3 regions of the Exiguobacterium sp. GL_137 genome follow, and region 2 is predicted to be linked to each of the others. Evidence: riboswitches for the same ligand, from Rfam matches in the RefSeq annotation. Region 2 holds a riboswitch; each other region holds the start of a gene.

Region 1 (5,748 bases), 940 kb from region 2:
GTGTCCTGGCGTTTATCTTTGCCGCTTGCCGTCACAAGAAATTCCGTCGGACTGCTGTTCGTTCGAATGGCGAGGTTACCGCTCGTGCCGGGAAACCAGTCGCGTGCGGCGAACTCCTGCTTGATAGCGCGGAGTTCTTCGTATCGTTTCAAGAATGTCATGCATGCACCCCCGTGGTCTGTAAGTGTTTGACGATGTCATAAAACGTTTCAAACGGCGTATAGGGAATACCGTGCTGTTCACAGAGTGTTATCAGATAATCCCGGGCATAGACGTGATCAGCCTTTTTCGCCAGTTCAAAATCCGTCACGGAATCGCCGATTGCGATGATCGTATCGCCGTCCTGCTTCAACTTCCGGGCGATTGACGTTTTACAACAGCCGCATTGATTGTTGCATGCCGCATCGCAAGCGTGTGGCCATTCAATCCGGACCGTCTCTTCACTGAAGTCACTGCCGTTGCAGTAAATCGTTTCATCTGTCAGTAAACAGGCAAGAATCGGTTGGACAAAAAAGTCAATTCCGCCGCTGACAATCGCAAAGTCGATTCCGTTTGATTTGGCAAAGGCGAGTAAGGTGTCGAAGCCGGGACGGATGACTGCCCGATTAATCAAAAAATCGATATACTCCTGTTTTCGATCTGAGGGCAACAATCGGAACATCTGTCCAACCCCGGACCGGATCGACAGCGACCGGTCGAGCACACCTTTTTTTAATGGTTCAAATGCTTCTTGCGGGGCAAACTCTTTCATCAAGGCGATGATGTTGTCGTGTTCCGTCACCGTGCCGTCGAAGTCACATAAAATCCGAGTCGTCATTTCGTGATCCCCCAGGCGTCAAGGGCGACCCGTAATTCTTCCTGCCGCGTTGCGGCACTTGTCAGCGATTCTCCGGTCAGTGCGGCGTCGAGCGCCTGACGAAATGCAAGGACACCGGCCGCTGCCCCTTGCGGATGACCGTGAACGCCGCCTCCGGCATTGATGACCGAATCGGTACCGAAATCACGGACGAGCTGAGCGACGAGGCCGGGATGGATGCCGGCGGACGGAACCGGCAGAATCGTCTTCGTTTCTCCGATTCGCGTCGCTTCAACGGCGATCCCGCGGGCCAAATCTTTGGCGAGTGCAACGTTACCATAGGGAGACGGGAACAATGTCAAGTCAGCACCGGCCAGTCGGGGTAACGTTCCAAGCAGAACAGGAGCCGAAATACCGTATTCAGGACTTGCGATCAAGGCACCGCTTAAGGCCGGGTGATTAAAAATCGGGACGGAAATGTCCGCATCGGCAGCCAACTCGCGCAGGACATCGAGTCCGTATGTAAACGTGTTGAGCAGGAAGGCCGTGGCACCTGCTTCAATCAGGCGTTTTGCCTGTTCCTTCAAGCCGAAGACGGGACCGCTTAACGTAATTGCATAAAGCGCCCGTTTGCCGGTGCGTTCATAATGGGCGTCGAGGACTTCCCGTCCGATCCGTGCCCGGTCGAGTGCCGGCGTCAACGGATTGTCGTATAGAATCTCATCATCTTTAACGAGATCGATGCCGCCCGCGAGCTGTGCTTCGAGTTGTTCCCGTAAAAAGACGAGGTCCCGTCCGATGACTCCTTTAAATATGCTCATCAACAGGGGACGGTCATGGACCTGAATCAATTGACGGACTCCTTCAATCCCGAATTTGGCACCGGGAAAGTCGTTCGTGAATGACGAGGGAAGCTGTAAGTCGGTTAACTTGATTTGTCCATCGAGCGACAGTTTACCGAAGACCGTCGTTAAGATAGCGGAAAAGTCCCGTGAGACGTTGTGTTCCGGATAACGGATCGTAATGTAACCTTTGCCGTCATGTTCTTCTGTATGGACGACCTGTCCTTTAAAGGATTCCAGTTGTTGTTGTTCCAAGTGATTTAAATCGGTCCATGAACCGACCGTCAGACCGAGCGCGATTTGCTCTGCCCGTTTCGGCAACTGATCAGTCGTTCCGAGTTGGTATGTTGCGGTAATGTACGCCATATGAATCGTCTCTCCCTTATTGAAAAATACAAAAATGGTCCCTCGTCAATGACAAGAGACCATGAAAAATTGCGCGTGGACTCTTATCTGTCAGCGTATTAGCTGCAAGAATTAGCACCGTGCCAAGTGGTCGGTTGCTGCGACATCGTAGGGCTCGTCCCTCCGTCTGCTCTTGATAAGAATTGGATGAAATTGTGAAATCTAATTGCAATTTTTACATGAGATCCATCACTTGTCAAACTATATTTTGAAAATTTATTTTTTTGAAAATACTTCTTCTATAGACGGTTCCGTTTTTGAATCCGTTTCACTAAAAATTGGAATTGACAGACGGCCAGCAACGCACGTAGTATTCAAATCAACATCAAATCACATGACAACTACATATGACTCTTATCGTGAGTTGGCAGAGGGAATTGGCCCGAAGACGCCGCAGCAACCGACCATCCGGCACGGTGCTACATCCAACAGACATTCGTCTGAGAGATAAGAGGACGGAGTATTCTGCCGCGCCTCTTTTCTTTGACGAAAAGAGGCGTTTTTTCGTGTGATCAACAAGGAGGAAACCAGAATGGGATACCAAGCATTTACAGTACAGGACGCGATTGAACGGGTCCGGACACTCGGATTAATCGGCAATGAACCGGTGACGGCAGAAGAGATCGGGGACGGGAATTTAAATCTCGTTTTCCGGATTCAGGAAGGAGAAAAACGGCTGATTTTAAAGCAGGCGTTGCCATATGCGAAAGTCGTCGGGGAAAGCTGGCCGCTGTCGCTCGAACGGGCCTGGATTGAACAATCGGCCTTAAAAGAATTCGCAAAAGTCGCTGTTCCTTTCGTTCCGCACGTCTACCATGCGAGCAAGGAAGAAGCGTTTACGGTGATGGAGGATTTGTCGCATTTGACGATCGCCCGGACCGGCTTGCTCGAAGGGGAAAAGTATCCGTTACTCGCGGAACACATCGGTTCGTACCTGGCGCGGACACTGTTTTATACGTCGGATTTTGCGCTTGGACCGGTCGCGAAAAAACAAGTGGCGCGGAACTACTACAATCCGGATCTCTGTGATATCACGGAAAAATTGATCTTCACAGACCCGTTTTATGATGCGGAAACGAATGCGATTGAAGCAGGCCTCGAAGCGGAAGCGGTTCGGTTATGGCAGGATGCAGAACTGAAACGCGAAGTCGCGAAACTGGAAACACTGTTCATCACAAAAGGTGATGCATTATTGCACGGTGACTTACATACCGGAAGTATTTTTGCTTCAGCCGATGAAACGAAAGTCATCGATCCCGAGTTCGCCTTTTACGGACCGTTTGGTTTTGATGTCGGACAATTCATCGCCCATCTCTGCTTTGCCGCGTATCCAAACTATGCCGAGTTACGGGATGGACGGGTGAAGGATATCGATACGTTTTGGCTGACCTTTGCGTCGACGTTCAAAGCATTATGGGAACGCGAAGCGGTAGAGCCGTTCCGTTCGGCGGGCGGACTTGTCGACGATGTCCTCAGTACGATTTTACAGGACGCACTGGGCTTTGCCGGTTGTGAGTTGATTCGGCGGACGATTGGATTGGCACCGGTTGCGGACCTCGAGAACATCACGGACGCGGGGGAACGACTTGAGCGGAAACGTCATGCGTTACGTCTTGGAGTGGCATTGATCAAACGCCGGACCGAATGCAAGACGTTCACCGATTTACGGAACTTCGATTTGACGGAGGAACTCAGCCGATGAGCCAATTCGTCCAAAGCATCATCTATGACAACGGGACGGTGACGATTTTGGATCAGACCCGGCTCCCGGAAGAAGAACGATACGAGGTTATCCATGACTTGGCGCAAGCGATTGACGCCATCAAACAATTACGTGTCCGCGGTGCCCCGGCCATCAGCCTGTTCGGCGGCTTCATCCTTGTGCAGGAAGCATTCCGCCGGACGACAGGGTCACTTTCTGAAGCGAAACAAGAACTGTTGACGGTGTCGGCCCAATTGCTCGCAACCCGGCCGACGGCGGTCAATTTGCGGAACGTGCTTGATGAGCTGAATCAAATTATTGTCTCGAGTACGGCGCTTGCCGAGTTACCAAAACGGTTGGAACAAAAGGCGCTCGAACTGTATGAAACGGATGCCAAGACATCCCGGCAAATCGGGATCCACGCATTGGAATTATTTGAGTCCGGTGACCGGGTTCTGACGATTTGTAATGCCGGATCGATTGCGACAGCGGCTTACGGGACGGCACTCGCCCCGTTTTATCTCGCGAAAGAACAGGAAATTCTGCTCTCCGTTTATGCATCGGAAACGCGGCCGTTACTGCAGGGAGCGCGTCTGACGACATGGGAACTGCAACGGGCCGGTATTGACGTGACCTTGATTACCGATAATATGGTCGCCCATACCATCAAAGAAAAAAACATCACCGCCATCATCGTCGGTGCCGACCGGATTACCCGAAACGGGGATACCGCGAATAAAATCGGGACGTTTCAACTGGCATTACTGGCCCGTGCTTTCGGGATTCCGTTTTATGTCGCGGCACCCCTTTCGACCTTTGATTTGACGAGCTTGTCGGGAGACGAGATTGAGATTGAAGAACGCGATGCCCGTGAAGTGACGCAATTCGCAGGGAAAGCAACGGCGCCGGCCGGTGTGGCCGTCTTTAATCCGGCGTTTGACGTGACACCGCACGAATTGATCACGGCAATCATTACGGAACTGGGAGTCATCAAGCATCCGTCCGTCGAAACGATCGAGCAGACAATCGGACAACAAATACGTTAAACAGACTGGGGAGATCGAAATGAAAAAATTAGCATTTGCGGTACTTGCACCGGCGGTCTTGCTGGCTGCTTGCGCCAATAGCGAAGCGACACCGACGAAAAAAATCAGTGGTGTACCGGAAAGTGTCCAGGGAGACGTCAAAATTGCCGTCATCCGCAATCTGGCATCCGATGACCATACGAAACAGTTTTTGGACGGAGCTCGTTCGGAAGGGGAAGCGCTCGGTTTTCAGGTTAACACGTTCATCTCGGAAGGCAATGACGTCAAATTCAAGGAACTCGTCGCCCAAGCCGTCCAACAGGATTATGACGGACTGATTATCTCGCACGGAAAAGAGGATTATGCCTACGACATGATCAAACCGGCGATCGACAAAGGGATCAAAGTCGTGACGTTCGATACAGTGACAAAGAAAAAGGACCAGACGTTAAAAGGCATCACGGAAACGTTCCAGGATGATCATAAACTGGCACAGCTTTCACTCGATGAAGTAACGAAAGTCAAAGACGATCAGCCGGTCCGGGTCATCAAACTGTGGTTCGGTCCGGGATTTGCCCCGCTTGACCGCCGTCAGGAAATCTACAAGACATACGAAGCAGACGGAAAAATTAAAACGCTTGAAACAGTCGGACCAACGAACTTCCAGGATGTCCAAGGCGATATTGCGGCGAAGATGAACGCGATTCTCGCCAAATATCCGAAAGGAAGTATCGATGCCGTCTGGGGTGCTTGGGATGAAGTCGCCAAAGGAGCCTATAAATCCTTAAAGGATAACAAACGTCAGGAGATTCCGTTGATTTCAATCGACGTTTCGAACCAGGACATCAATCTGATGCGTGAAAAGGGCAGTAACTGGGTGTCGACGAGTGCCGTCGATCCGCATTTGATCGGACAGACGGATATGCGTCTGCTGGCGAAAAAGCTGGCCGGGGAAAACACACCGGACACTTTTGACCT
Region 2 (5,748 bases):
GTGGTCATGGTTATTCAAAAACTGTGACGCGACTCCGCTCGGATAAAGCGCTTCGTACCAGCGCTTCTGGATTTGTTTGAAGCGCGGTAAATCCATCGTCTCCATGTCATCCGCGACTTCGAAGTGAAACAGCGTCCGCAACTCATTCCGTTCCTCACCGACATACAGTAACCCGTCTTCCGGGCCGACGAACGGAATCTCACCGACGGTAAAGAGATCGGTTCCCGCCAGTACTTCCTGGTGCATCTCCTGCAAGAATTCATGAATGCCCGGCTGGTTCCCTAAGTAGGATAAATTCAGAGGATCTGCGACATCATCATACGTCGCCCGTTTCTTGATCAGGTTGATGACATCCATCCTGAAGCCGTCGATTCCTTTCTCGGCCCACCACCGCATCATCGTATACACAGCCTGCCGGACTGCAGGATGTTCCCAGTTCAAGTCCGGTTGCTCCGATGCAAAGGAATGGAAGTAATACTGCTGGCGTGTCTCATCCCACGTCCAAGGGCTCGGCGCAAAATACGACCGCCAATTGTTCGGCGGTGTTCCTTTGACCCCGTCCCGCCAAATGTACCAATCGGCTTTCTCGTTTGTCCGACTGCTGCGGGATTCTTTAAACCACGTGTGTTGATCACTCGTATGATTGACGACCAAATCAAGAATCAGTTTCAGTCCCCGTTCATGGGCGGACGCAATCAGTTCTTCCAGATCCGACATCGTTCCCGCCTTCGGCATAATCGAGTAATAATCCGAAATGTCGTATCCGTTATCGACATCCGGTGATGTATAACAGGGATTTAACCAGATGACATCGACACCAAGGGAAGCGATGTAATCGAGTTTTTCAATTACTCCGCGTAAATCGCCCATCCCGTCTCCGTTCGAATCTTTAAAACTGCGCCAATACACTTGATAGACAACGGCTTCTTTCCACCAGGCCCGATTCATCCCATCAGCTCCTTTGTGATTCAATCGTATTCTAGTTCAGTGTATCAAAAACACGAAAGCCATCGGTTCTTTTTCCCAATTATCAGCAATTATTAAAAAACTCTTTTCTTTTTTCTGAAAATTCGTTATCCTTGACGACAATACCCAACAAGGAGGAAGACAGATGAAACATTTCGCCCCATCGATTGCGATTGATCGGTTACCCGCTCCGGTCTTCGCCGAGCTCGCCCAGCGGATCGGTGCCGTCAAGGCTGCTGGTCATGACGTCATCACGCTTGGTCAGGGAACACCGGATCAGACGACACCCGTACATATTCTGGATGCCTTGAAAGAAGCAATCAATGACGCTTCAAACCTCCAGTACCCGCCATTTCGCGGACACGATTTCCTCAAACAGGCTGTCGCGGATTTTTATCAGTCAGAGTTTGGCGTAAACATCGATCCGGCCTCTGAAGTCGCCATTTTGCTCGGCAGCAAAGCCGGTATCGTCGCTTTACCGCAAACGATCGTCAATCCCGGTGAAGGTGTCATTGTTCCTGATCCCGGATACCCGGATTACTTATCCGGCGCCGCCCTTGCCGGAGCTTACCCGATCACATTGCCGCTCCTTGCGGAAAATGCTTTTTTACCTGACTACACGTTACTTGATACGACAGATGTCGAACGGGCCCGGATGTTGTTCCTCAACTACCCGAGCAATCCGACCGGGGCGACGGCAACAGCGGAAGCCTTCGAGCAAACGGTTTCCTTCGCTGATGCGAACGACATTTGCGTCGTCCACGACCTCGCCTACGGCGGAATCAGCTTCGACGGTCCGACCCGCAGTTTCCTCCAGACGGAAGGCGCAAAAGACGTCGGAATCGAACTGTTTTCATTATCGAAACGTTTTAACATGTCCGGTTTCCGAATCGCCTTCGCCATCGGGAATCCGTCCGTCATCGCAAGTATCGAGACGTACCAGGAACACTTATACGTCAGTGCTTTCACACCGATTCAACAGGCAGCAACCGTCGCTCTTTCAAGCGATCAGACGTGTGTCCGCGAACTGAGCGCTCTGTATGAAGCGCGGCGTGATGCCTTGTTCGGCAAGTTACAGGAAATCAGTTGGGACGGACCGATCCCGGGCGGTTCGTTCTTCGTCTGGTTGCCGGTCCCGTCCGGCTACACGTCCCAAAGCTTTACCGATCACCTGCTCGACGAAGCGCATGTCGCCGTTACACCGGGACATTTCTTCGGCGAATACGGGGAAGGTTACGTCCGGATCAGCCTGATTGCTGACGCCGAACGACTCGTCGAAGCAGCTGAACGGATTGGTCAATTGAATCTGTTTCGCCAGACCGTTGCGGAATAATTCTGAAAAAACGTTTGACAAATGGGAATGATTTCCGTTACAGTAAGTCCCAACAGCATATCTACTTATCGAGAGCGACCGAGGGATTAGGCCCAACGACGTCCGGCAACCACCTTTAAGGAACGGTGCCACATCCTACAGAATGTTTCATTCTGAGAGATAAGTTACGAAATCTTACACTTCGTCGCTTTTTTCTGGTTGCTCTTAACTGGAAAAAGGCGATTTTTTTGTATAGGGAGGAAACGACAGATGATTGAATTTAAAGGGATCACTAAACGGTTCGTTCGTGACCGGACACCCATTTTTGCCTTACGTGACGTCAATTTAACGATTCAGCAAGGTGAAATCTTTGGCATCATCGGTGAATCCGGTGCCGGAAAAAGCACCCTGCTCCGTCTGATCAACGGACTGGAGACACCGACACAAGGAACGGTTAAAGTATCGGGCACTAATCTGTCCGGCCTCTCCAAAGGCAGCTTACGTGAACTGCGTTTGAACATCGGGATGATCTTTCAACACTTCCAATTGATTCAATCCCGGAACGTCGCCGATAATATCGCCTTCGCCTTAAAGGCTGCCGGCGTCAAACGGACTGACTTCCCGCAACGGATCAAAGAGCTCGTCTCCCTGGTCGGACTCGAAGGCTTCGAGACGAATTTCCCGAGTCAGCTCAGCGGCGGTCAAAAGCAACGGGTCGGGATTGCCCGCGCCCTTGCGAATAATCCGAGTGTCCTGTTATGTGACGAAGCGACGTCCGCTCTTGATCCGGTCACGACGCTGCAAATTCTCGAACTGCTGAAAGACTTGAATGAACGGCTTGGCCTGACGATCATTCTCATTACCCATGAAATCGATGTCGTCAAACAGATTTGTCACCGGGTTGCCGTCATGGCGCAAGGTGAAGTCGTTGAAGTCGCCCGTACATACGACCTGTTCAGTCAGCCGGCACATGATGTCACGAAACATTATGTCGATACGGCACTCCAGATCGAGTTACCGGAACGGATCTTGCGAACGACACCGGGAAAAATTATCCGCCTGCAATTCACAGGTGAAAAGACCGGTGAAAGTACGTTATCGGAAGCAATTAAACAGTTTGATATTTCCGTCAGCATCCTCCACGGTAAGGTCGACTATATCCAGAACGTCGCTTTCGGAGTGCTGATTGTCAGTTTGACCGGTCCGACCCTTCACGTGAACCGCTCCTTGACGTGGCTCGAAGAACAACTTCACACGCTTGAGGTGATCCAGGATGTGGCTTGAACGGATTGAAACCATGTTACCGGATCTTGCGAAAGCGTTAGCGGAAACGGCTTTGATGGTCGGAATCTCACTCGGCTTCGCCCTCATCATCGGGATTCCACTCGGGATCTTACTGTTCATCACGGACCGGGGACTATTTTTCCAAAACGTCGTCGTTCGCAGCATCTTGGACTTTTTCGTTAATATCGTCCGTTCGTTACCGTTCATCATCCTGCTCGTCGCGTTGATTCCGCTGACACAACTGTTACTCGATAATACAATTGGACCGACTGCTGCTTCCGTCAGCCTGAGTGTCGCCGCCATTCCGTTTCTCGCCCGACTGGTCGAGACATCGCTCCGTGAGATTCCACCGGGATTAATCGAAGCAGCAGAAGCCTGTGGTGCGACACCGTTTCGGATCATCATCAGTGCACTCTTACCGGAAGCCCTTCCCGGCATCATTCAAGCCGTCACTTTGACGACCATCAGTCTGATCGGATTTTCCGCCATGGCCGGTATCGTCGGTGGTGGCGGCGTCGGTGACCTGGCCATCCGCTTCGGCTATTACCGGTACGACAATGTCGTCATGATTGTGACGATCGTCGTCCTCGTTATCATTGTTCAAAGTATTCAAGGGCTCGGCAATGTTTTGGCCCGTCGTGCTGATAAGCGTTAACCAAAAATAGAGAATCGTAAGGGAGAGAATGAATATGAAAAAACGTTATGCCTTTTTAGCAACAGGACTACTCGGAGCCGGTATTCTTGCCGGTTGCGGCGACAGCAGCGCCAAAGAAGACAACAAATCGATCAAGATCGGGGCAACGAGCGGACCTTACAGCGACATGGTCAAAGAAGCGATCCAACCCGGGCTTGAAAAGAAAGGCTACGACGTCGAAATCGTCGAGTTCGGGGATTATATTCAACCGAACATCGCACTTGGCAGTGGCGACATCGACGCCAACTTGTTCCAACACTCGATCTACCTGAAGACATTTGCGAAGGAAAAGAACCTCGACCTTAAAGGACTGATTACTGTCCCAACGGCGCCGATGGGTTTATACAGCAAATCCTATAAATCGCTGGATGACGTCAAGACGGGAGCTGAAGTCGCGACACCAAACGATCCAACGAACCAGGCCCGGGCACTGAACCTGCTCGCTGACCAAGGTTGGATTGAACTGAAAGCCGACGTGGATCCGTTGACAGTCTCCGAAAAAGATATCGTCAAAAATCCGAAGAAACTGGTCATCAAACCGCTCGAAGCTGCCCAACTGCCGCGTGCCATTGACAGTGTCGATATTTCTGCCGTTCCGGGAAACTTTGCGTTAGCCGCGAAGTTTGATTTACTGGATGCACTGGCACTCGAAAAAATGGACGAGCAGTACCGGAATCTGGTCGCTATCAAAACATCGAATGCCGATAAACAACTGGCGAAAGATTTGACGGCTGTCGTCAAATCGGATGACTTTAATAACGTTATCGAAAAATCATTCAAAGGATTCAGTAAACCGGACTGGGCAAACTAACATAACTCTTTTTGTATATCAGTTTATCTAAAAATGATATAAAACCCCTGAAATAGCTGCCTCCCTTTACAAAAAAGAGGTGGAACGGTTTCAGGGGTTTTCCATTGAATGATGACTCTTGGAGAAGTCACGTCTTCCGCTCGACTTCTACGGGAAAAGGAAGCTTCGCTTCCGTCAGGAACAGGCGAGACCCGGTCATCAAACAATGACCGCGGCTTGCGTTCCGCCCGAGAAAAGCGAGCTGAGAAGACAAGGCTTCGTCAATCAAAAGCCTTCTCTCATTTTTCAAGATAGGATTTAACTCTAGGTGGTGCGTCATCCATCTACAGATTGATTCACACAAAAGAACCCCAATTTCTCTTTCGCGAAATCGGGGTGATACGTATATTTTCGTTTTAAATGTTACTTCAGGGCGTCCGGAAATTAATCGTAAAGTACGGTGCATTGTCACGGAACGCGACACCGGTATCCGCCTGTTCGAAGGTCTTGTTCATGATGTTATCACGGTGTCCTTTGGAGTTCATCAAGCCCCAGTGCGCTGCAAAGACATTCGGATAGCCCATCGACAGATTTTCTCCGGCTGCCGAGAAGCGGATTCCGTTTTCTTTCATCCGGTCAAACGGATCACGCCCTTCCGGATCGGTATGAGAGAAGAAATTATTCTTCGCCATGTTCTCACTG
Region 3 (5,748 bases), 180 kb from region 2:
GGATGGATCGTCGGCAGGACCTGGCTGATGTTGCCGGCGTCGGTCGAACCGAGACCCTGCCGTTCATCGGTCTTGACGTCTTCCCCAAGCGCCGTCGCTTCTTCCCGGAAAATCTCGTCAAACGTCCGGTTGAACAACAGGTTATCGACTTCGTTTTGGAAGGCGATGATCTCAAGCGTCGCTCCGGTCGCAAGGGCTGCCCCTTCGGCAACGGCTTTGACTTTTGCCGTCACCGCATTCAGCCGTTCGCGTGTCGTCGCCCGGATGAAGAAGCGGGCTTTGGCATACTCCGGAATGATGTTCGGCGCATCTCCACCATCGGTAATGATTCCGTGAATCCGGATGTCACTCGGCAACTGTTGCCGTAACGCATTGATTCCGTTAAACAACTGAATGACGGCATCCAGGGCATTGATCCCTTCTTCCGGCGAAGCTGCCGCATGGGCCGGTTTACCGGTAAAGGCAAAATCGAGCGGATCAACGGCGAGCGAAGAACCGGTAATCCGGGTCTGTCCGGACGGATGGACCATTAAGGCCGCATCGATGCCCGTCAGCAGATTGTGTTTGACGAAACTCCCTTTCGCACTCCCGTTTGGTCCGCCTTCTTCCGCCGGTGTCCCGAGGACGACGACACTGCCGCCGACTTCATCCAGAACTTGACTGACGGCAATCGCTGCTGCGACACTTGTCGTGCCGATGATGTTGTGTCCGCATGCGTGACCGATTCCCGGCAAGGCATCATATTCAGCTAGAAAAGCGATCGTTGCTCCCGGTTTATCCGAGACCTTCCGGGCGAGAAACGCTGTCTCGTGTCCGGCCACACCAAGTTCGACTGTAAACCCTTCGGCTGTCAGGCGTTCCGCATGATGACGCGACGCAAAATATTCTTCATTGCCGATTTCCGGTGTCGCATGAATCCGATGGCTCGTCTCAAGATACGACTCCCGTTTTTGCTCAATATCCTGTTCAATCGTTTGTGTCAGGTTTTGCCGTCTCGTCTGAATTGTCATTTGGGTCACGCTCCTTTTGGTTTTTGGTTATTCTCCGATATCGCTGAGAGGGACGAACGTTGGAATCGTGCTGCCTTTGTACTCTTTTTTGATGAAGGCAGCGACATCGTCCTGCTGGTAAAGGGAAGCGATTTTTTTCAACGTCTTTTTGTCTTTGTCTTCTGTCCGGGTCGCGATGATGTTGATGTACGGTTTCGCCGTCTCGTTTTCATGGAGAATCGAATCTTTGATCGGATTAAAGCCGGCATCGACAGCGATTCCGTTATTGATGATCGAGGCGGAGACATCCGGTAGGACGCGTGGTGTCTGTCCGGCGACGACCGGGACAATCTTCAGTTTTTTCGGATTCTCGACGATCTTATCGACGGATCCGTTGCCGTCAAAGTCGTCCGGCAGCTTGATCAGGCCTGCTTCCTGCAACAGGAGCAATGCCCGCCCCATGTTCGTCGCTTCATTCGGGACGGCAATCTTTCCACCGACCGGAATGTCTTTGACGTCCTTGATCTTATCCGAATAAATTCCCATCGGCGCGATGACCGTAGTCGCAATCGGCGACAGTTTTAACTTATGTTCTTTTTTGAAGGCGTTAAAGTAAGAGACGGTCTGGAAGGAGTTCGCATCAATCTCTCCTTCCGCGAGTGCGAGATTCGGTTGAACATAGTCGGAGAACTTAACGAGCTCAATCGTGATGCCTTCTTTCTTCGCTTTTTTCGCGACGTATTCCCAAACTTGGGTGTCAGAACCGCTGACGCCAAGTTTCACCGTCTTTTGATCTTCTTCTCCGGAAGCGGCACATCCCGCAAACAATACCGTCGTCAATGCTGCACCAATCGCTAATCCTTTTTTCATCATCCATCTCTCCCTTATCTGTTCTATGTTTTTTTAGTGTCTCCGAATTTTTCGTGCCAACAGGTTGCCTGTTGTCTGTAACCCTTGAACCAAAATGACGAGAATCCCGACCGTGATGATCATGACGGTCGTATCAAACCGTTGGTAGCCGTACGTGATCGCCAAGTCACCCAGTCCCCCGCCGCCGATTGCCCCGGCCATTGCCGATGCCCCGATCAAGCCGATTGTCGCAATCGTCAGGTTCAGGACAAGCGAGCTGAGGGCTTCCGGCAAGAGGAAACGGAAAATCGTCTGCAGCGGTGTCGCCCCCATCGCTTCTGCCGCCTCCAAGACACCGGTGTCGACTTCGAGCAATGAACTTTCAATCAGGCGGGCGATGTACGGTGCCGCATAAAAGACGAGCGGAACAATCGCTGCCTGCGTCCCGATCGACGATCCGACAATCAAGCGGGTCAGCGGAATGATCGCGACGAGCAAAATAATGAACGGAATGGACCGGAAGATGTTGACGATACTGCTTAAGAGATTGAAGAAGGGGATTTGTTCGAGCAATGCTCCTTTTCGTGTCACGACAAGCAGGATGCCGAGCGGTAAACCAATCAATGTTGAAAAGAGTAACGACAGTCCGACCATCGTCATCGTTTGCAAAAAAGCGGTCCAAATATCCGTATAGTTAACCAGCATCTGCGAGCACCTCCTCGACGACGACATCCGATTGATCGATGTAATGCAGTGCCCGTTTGATTTCCGCCGCATCACCGATCAGTTCAACAAGCAGACTGCCAAACGGAATGTTTTGCAGTTCCGCGATGCTGCCGTGCAGGATGTTGAGGTCGACATCAAACCGTTTCGCGACTTGCGATAAAAGCGGTTGTCCGGTCCCTGCCCCGAGGAAGTTGATTTTGTAGATATGGTGCCCGGCATCCCGTTGATCGATGACTTTTTGAACCGACGCCGGAATCTCATCCTGCATGACGGAACGGACAAAGTTTTTTGCCGTCGCCGTCTGGGGGTTCGAAAAGACGTCGAATACGGTACCTGATTCAATCAACTTGCCGGCTTCGATGACGGCAACCCGGTCACAAATCTCACGGATGACACCCATCTCATGGGTAATCAGTAAGATCGTGATGCCGTATTCCTGATTGATTTGTTTCAGCAGGCGTAATATGTGTTGTGTCGTCTGCGGATCAAGCGCCGAGGTCGCTTCGTCACACAACAGGACGGACGGCTGGGTGGCAAGTGCCCGGGCAATCCCGACCCGTTGTTTCTGTCCGCCCGATAACTGGTCCGGATAATGATCGGCCTTATCCGCCAAGTCGACGAAATCCAGCAGTTCATTGACCCGCCGATGGACCTCGTCTTTTTTGACACCTTTTAAGACAAGGGGTTTTGCGACGTTCGCAAAAACCGTATTCGAATCCAGCAGATTGAAGTGCTGAAAAATCATCCCGATGTGTTGTTTGGCTTCCCGTAACTGTTTCGCCGAGAGCGTCGTCAAATCTTGGCAATCGACCGTCACACTGCCCGATGTCGGCCGTTCAAGCAGGTTGACGCATCGTAATAAGGAACTTTTACCGGCTCCACTGAAACCGATGACACCGAAGATTTCTCCCTTTCGGATTTCAAGATCGACCCCGTTCAGCGCAGCAATCGATTGTTCCTTTGTTTCATAGATTTTTTTTACATTTTTGAATGTAATCACCACTTGTTCCCCCTTTAAAATACAAAAAAGGTCTCTTCTTAAGAAACAAGAAGAGACCTGGATCCGCACAATGGCAGAATCCACTCGACTCATCTCTCAGACAATTGTCTGATGGAATTGGCACAGTGCTCATAATGAGTCTGTTGCCGAGGTTTCGTAGGGCCAGTCCCTCCACCTCTCTGGATAAGTGTTGCGGTATGAAATTCGTATGTGTGTTGTTGCCGGTTGAACTTATGTCGTAAAACTAATTTTTACACTACAGAAAGATCTTTTAAAGGTCAACCATATTTTCAAAAATAAACCATATGACCCATATCGATTGTTGTCCCGGGACAAACTGGATCGTTGTCTGAATTTTGACGCCTGTTCAAGAGGGTTTGACAATTCATTTCCGCCAATGCTATCATCTTCTCAATGATTAATCCGACAATTCCTATACGATATATCAAGAGTGGACGAGAGACCTGGCTCTAGGACTCCACGGCAACCTGCTGTTATGCAAGGTGCTCCGACCAGCAAAGCGGTTGCTTTGGATGATACACACGAGAAACTCGTTTGCGTCCAAAGCCAAACGGGTTTTTATTTTTGAAATGGAGGACGAGATGATGAGTATGGTTTATCCTGTTATACCGGGTGCGGAAGCCTTTTCCTTAGGACGCGGATCCGTCGGCATTTTGCTCTGTCATGGTTTTAACGCAACGCCGCAAAGCGTTCGGGCTGTAGGAGAACAGTTCGCAGAACAAGGTTTCTCCGTCTATGCGCCTCGCCTGCACGGTCATGGGACCGATGTCCTGGAATTCGAAGCGACGACGGCAGATGACTGGAAACAGAGCTTGCGTGACGGCTTCGAACAGTTAGCCAGACGGTGCGAATCGATCTTCATCGTCGGACAATCGATGGGGGCGACACTTGCCCTGTCACTTGCCGCTGAAGGTCTCCCGATTGCAGGAATCATCACGATCAATGCCGCCTTGTCCGTCCCTGCTTACGAAGCCTTATCCTTCACTGATTGTCCTGTCTATCTGCCGGAAAGCACCCCTGATATCAAGCAGCCCGCTTTTGAAATCATCTATGATCTTGTCCCCGCCGTTTGTGCTTCAGAACTGTTACGACTCATTGATGACACGCGACTACACTTAGCGACGATTCAAATTCCGACACTTATTTTATATTCTTCTGAGGATCACGTCGTCCCGCCGGCCTGTTCCGATTATTTGTACCGGACGATTGGGTCAACAGATAAACGCAGTTATTGTCTGCTCGACTCGTACCATGTCGCGACGCTTGACCATGATCAAAAGACGATTGTCCGTGAGACCTTACAATTCATCGAACAGTTCAGCCGGTTGACACGAACCGGTTGATAAAAAAAAGCGAACGATTCCCGGCCGTGAGGCCAAAGAATCGTTCACTTTTTCAAATCGTCTATTCTCAATTTTGCTGTTGTTTTTTCCATTCCTGTAACGGTTGCGGTTTGCCCGGAACTTGATGACAATGACGGCAACGCGGTTCATAGGATTCAGACGCCCCGACGAGAATGATTGGATCATTGTAGTTTGCCGGCTTCCCGTCAATCAATCGTTGTGTCCGTGACGCCGGATCTCCGCATGACAGACAAATCGCCTGTAATTTCGTCACGAATTCCGCACGTGCCAGTAATTCAGGCATCTTGCCGAATGGCTCGGCCCGAAAATCCTGATCGAGTCCCGCACAAATAACGCGTTTGCCATCTTGAGCCAGTGCTTCGATGACTGCGACAATCTCATCGTCAAAAAATTGAACTTCGTCAATCGCGACGATTTGCGTCTCTTCCGCCACTGCTGCATAGACATCACGGCTCGTCGCCATCGGAATCGCAATGACCGAGTTGCCGATATGCGACACGACATGCTCTTCATGATACCGGTCATCGATTGCCGGCTTGAACACTTGAACCGGTAACTTTCCATACTGTGCCCGTCTGACACGACGGATCAGTTCTTCTGACTTACCGGAAAACATACTTCCGCAAATCACTTCAATCCAACCATATTGATTGATCACATGCATCATCGTAAACACCGTCCTCTAAATTAGTCACTTTAACGAGTATAGCCCGAATCTAAATTGAGAAAAAGGATTGACTTCTAAAAATCAAAAACCCTTGCCAAATTCGCCACTTTCTTCATCTTCTCATTTCAACTG

What was found. Region 2 has a riboswitch for S-adenosylmethionine ahead of AC3IRK_RS13195 (methionine ABC transporter ATP-binding protein). Riboswitches for the same ligand answer to the same signal wherever they lie in the genome.
Positions count from the first base shown of each region.
Region 1: linked by a shared signal. The riboswitch ahead of AC3IRK_RS02350 (2,3-diketo-5-methylthiopentyl-1-phosphate enolase) and the one ahead of AC3IRK_RS13195 (methionine ABC transporter ATP-binding protein) in region 2 are both predicted to bind S-adenosylmethionine.
Region 3: linked by a shared signal. The riboswitch ahead of AC3IRK_RS14005 (alpha/beta hydrolase) and the one ahead of AC3IRK_RS13195 (methionine ABC transporter ATP-binding protein) in region 2 are both predicted to bind S-adenosylmethionine.

Region 1 is NZ_CM174406.1:429,965-435,712, forward strand. Features, by position in the region: gene AC3IRK_RS02340 (methylthioribulose 1-phosphate dehydratase) at 1-161, opposite strand, end outside; gene AC3IRK_RS02345 (2-hydroxy-3-keto-5-methylthiopentenyl-1-phosphate phosphatase) at 158-817, opposite strand; gene AC3IRK_RS02350 (2,3-diketo-5-methylthiopentyl-1-phosphate enolase) at 814-2,004, opposite strand; SAM riboswitch class I at 2,085-2,186, opposite strand; SAM riboswitch class I at 2,395-2,497, shown strand; gene mtnK (S-methyl-5-thioribose kinase) at 2,576-3,745, shown strand; gene mtnA (S-methyl-5-thioribose-1-phosphate isomerase) at 3,742-4,791, shown strand; gene AC3IRK_RS02365 (sugar ABC transporter substrate-binding protein) at 4,811-5,748, shown strand, end outside.
Region 2 is NZ_CM174406.1:2,520,883-2,526,630, forward strand. Features, by position in the region: gene AC3IRK_RS13185 (alpha-glucosidase) at 1-948, opposite strand, end outside; gene AC3IRK_RS13190 (aminotransferase class I/II-fold pyridoxal phosphate-dependent enzyme) at 1,112-2,299, shown strand; SAM riboswitch class I at 2,362-2,465, shown strand; gene AC3IRK_RS13195 (methionine ABC transporter ATP-binding protein) at 2,549-3,562, shown strand; gene AC3IRK_RS13200 (methionine ABC transporter permease) at 3,552-4,217, shown strand; gene AC3IRK_RS13205 (MetQ/NlpA family ABC transporter substrate-binding protein) at 4,252-5,067, shown strand; gene AC3IRK_RS13210 (hypothetical protein) at 5,195-5,335, opposite strand; gene AC3IRK_RS13215 (CAP domain-containing protein) at 5,475-5,748, opposite strand, start outside.
Region 3 is NZ_CM174406.1:2,699,108-2,704,855, forward strand. Features, by position in the region: gene AC3IRK_RS13985 (M20 family metallopeptidase) at 1-1,010, opposite strand, end outside; gene AC3IRK_RS13990 (MetQ/NlpA family ABC transporter substrate-binding protein) at 1,038-1,859, opposite strand; gene AC3IRK_RS13995 (methionine ABC transporter permease) at 1,893-2,543, opposite strand; gene AC3IRK_RS14000 (methionine ABC transporter ATP-binding protein) at 2,533-3,564, opposite strand; SAM riboswitch class I at 3,651-3,754, opposite strand; SAM riboswitch class I at 4,004-4,107, shown strand; gene AC3IRK_RS14005 (alpha/beta hydrolase) at 4,170-4,928, shown strand; gene AC3IRK_RS14010 (thymidine kinase) at 4,996-5,616, opposite strand.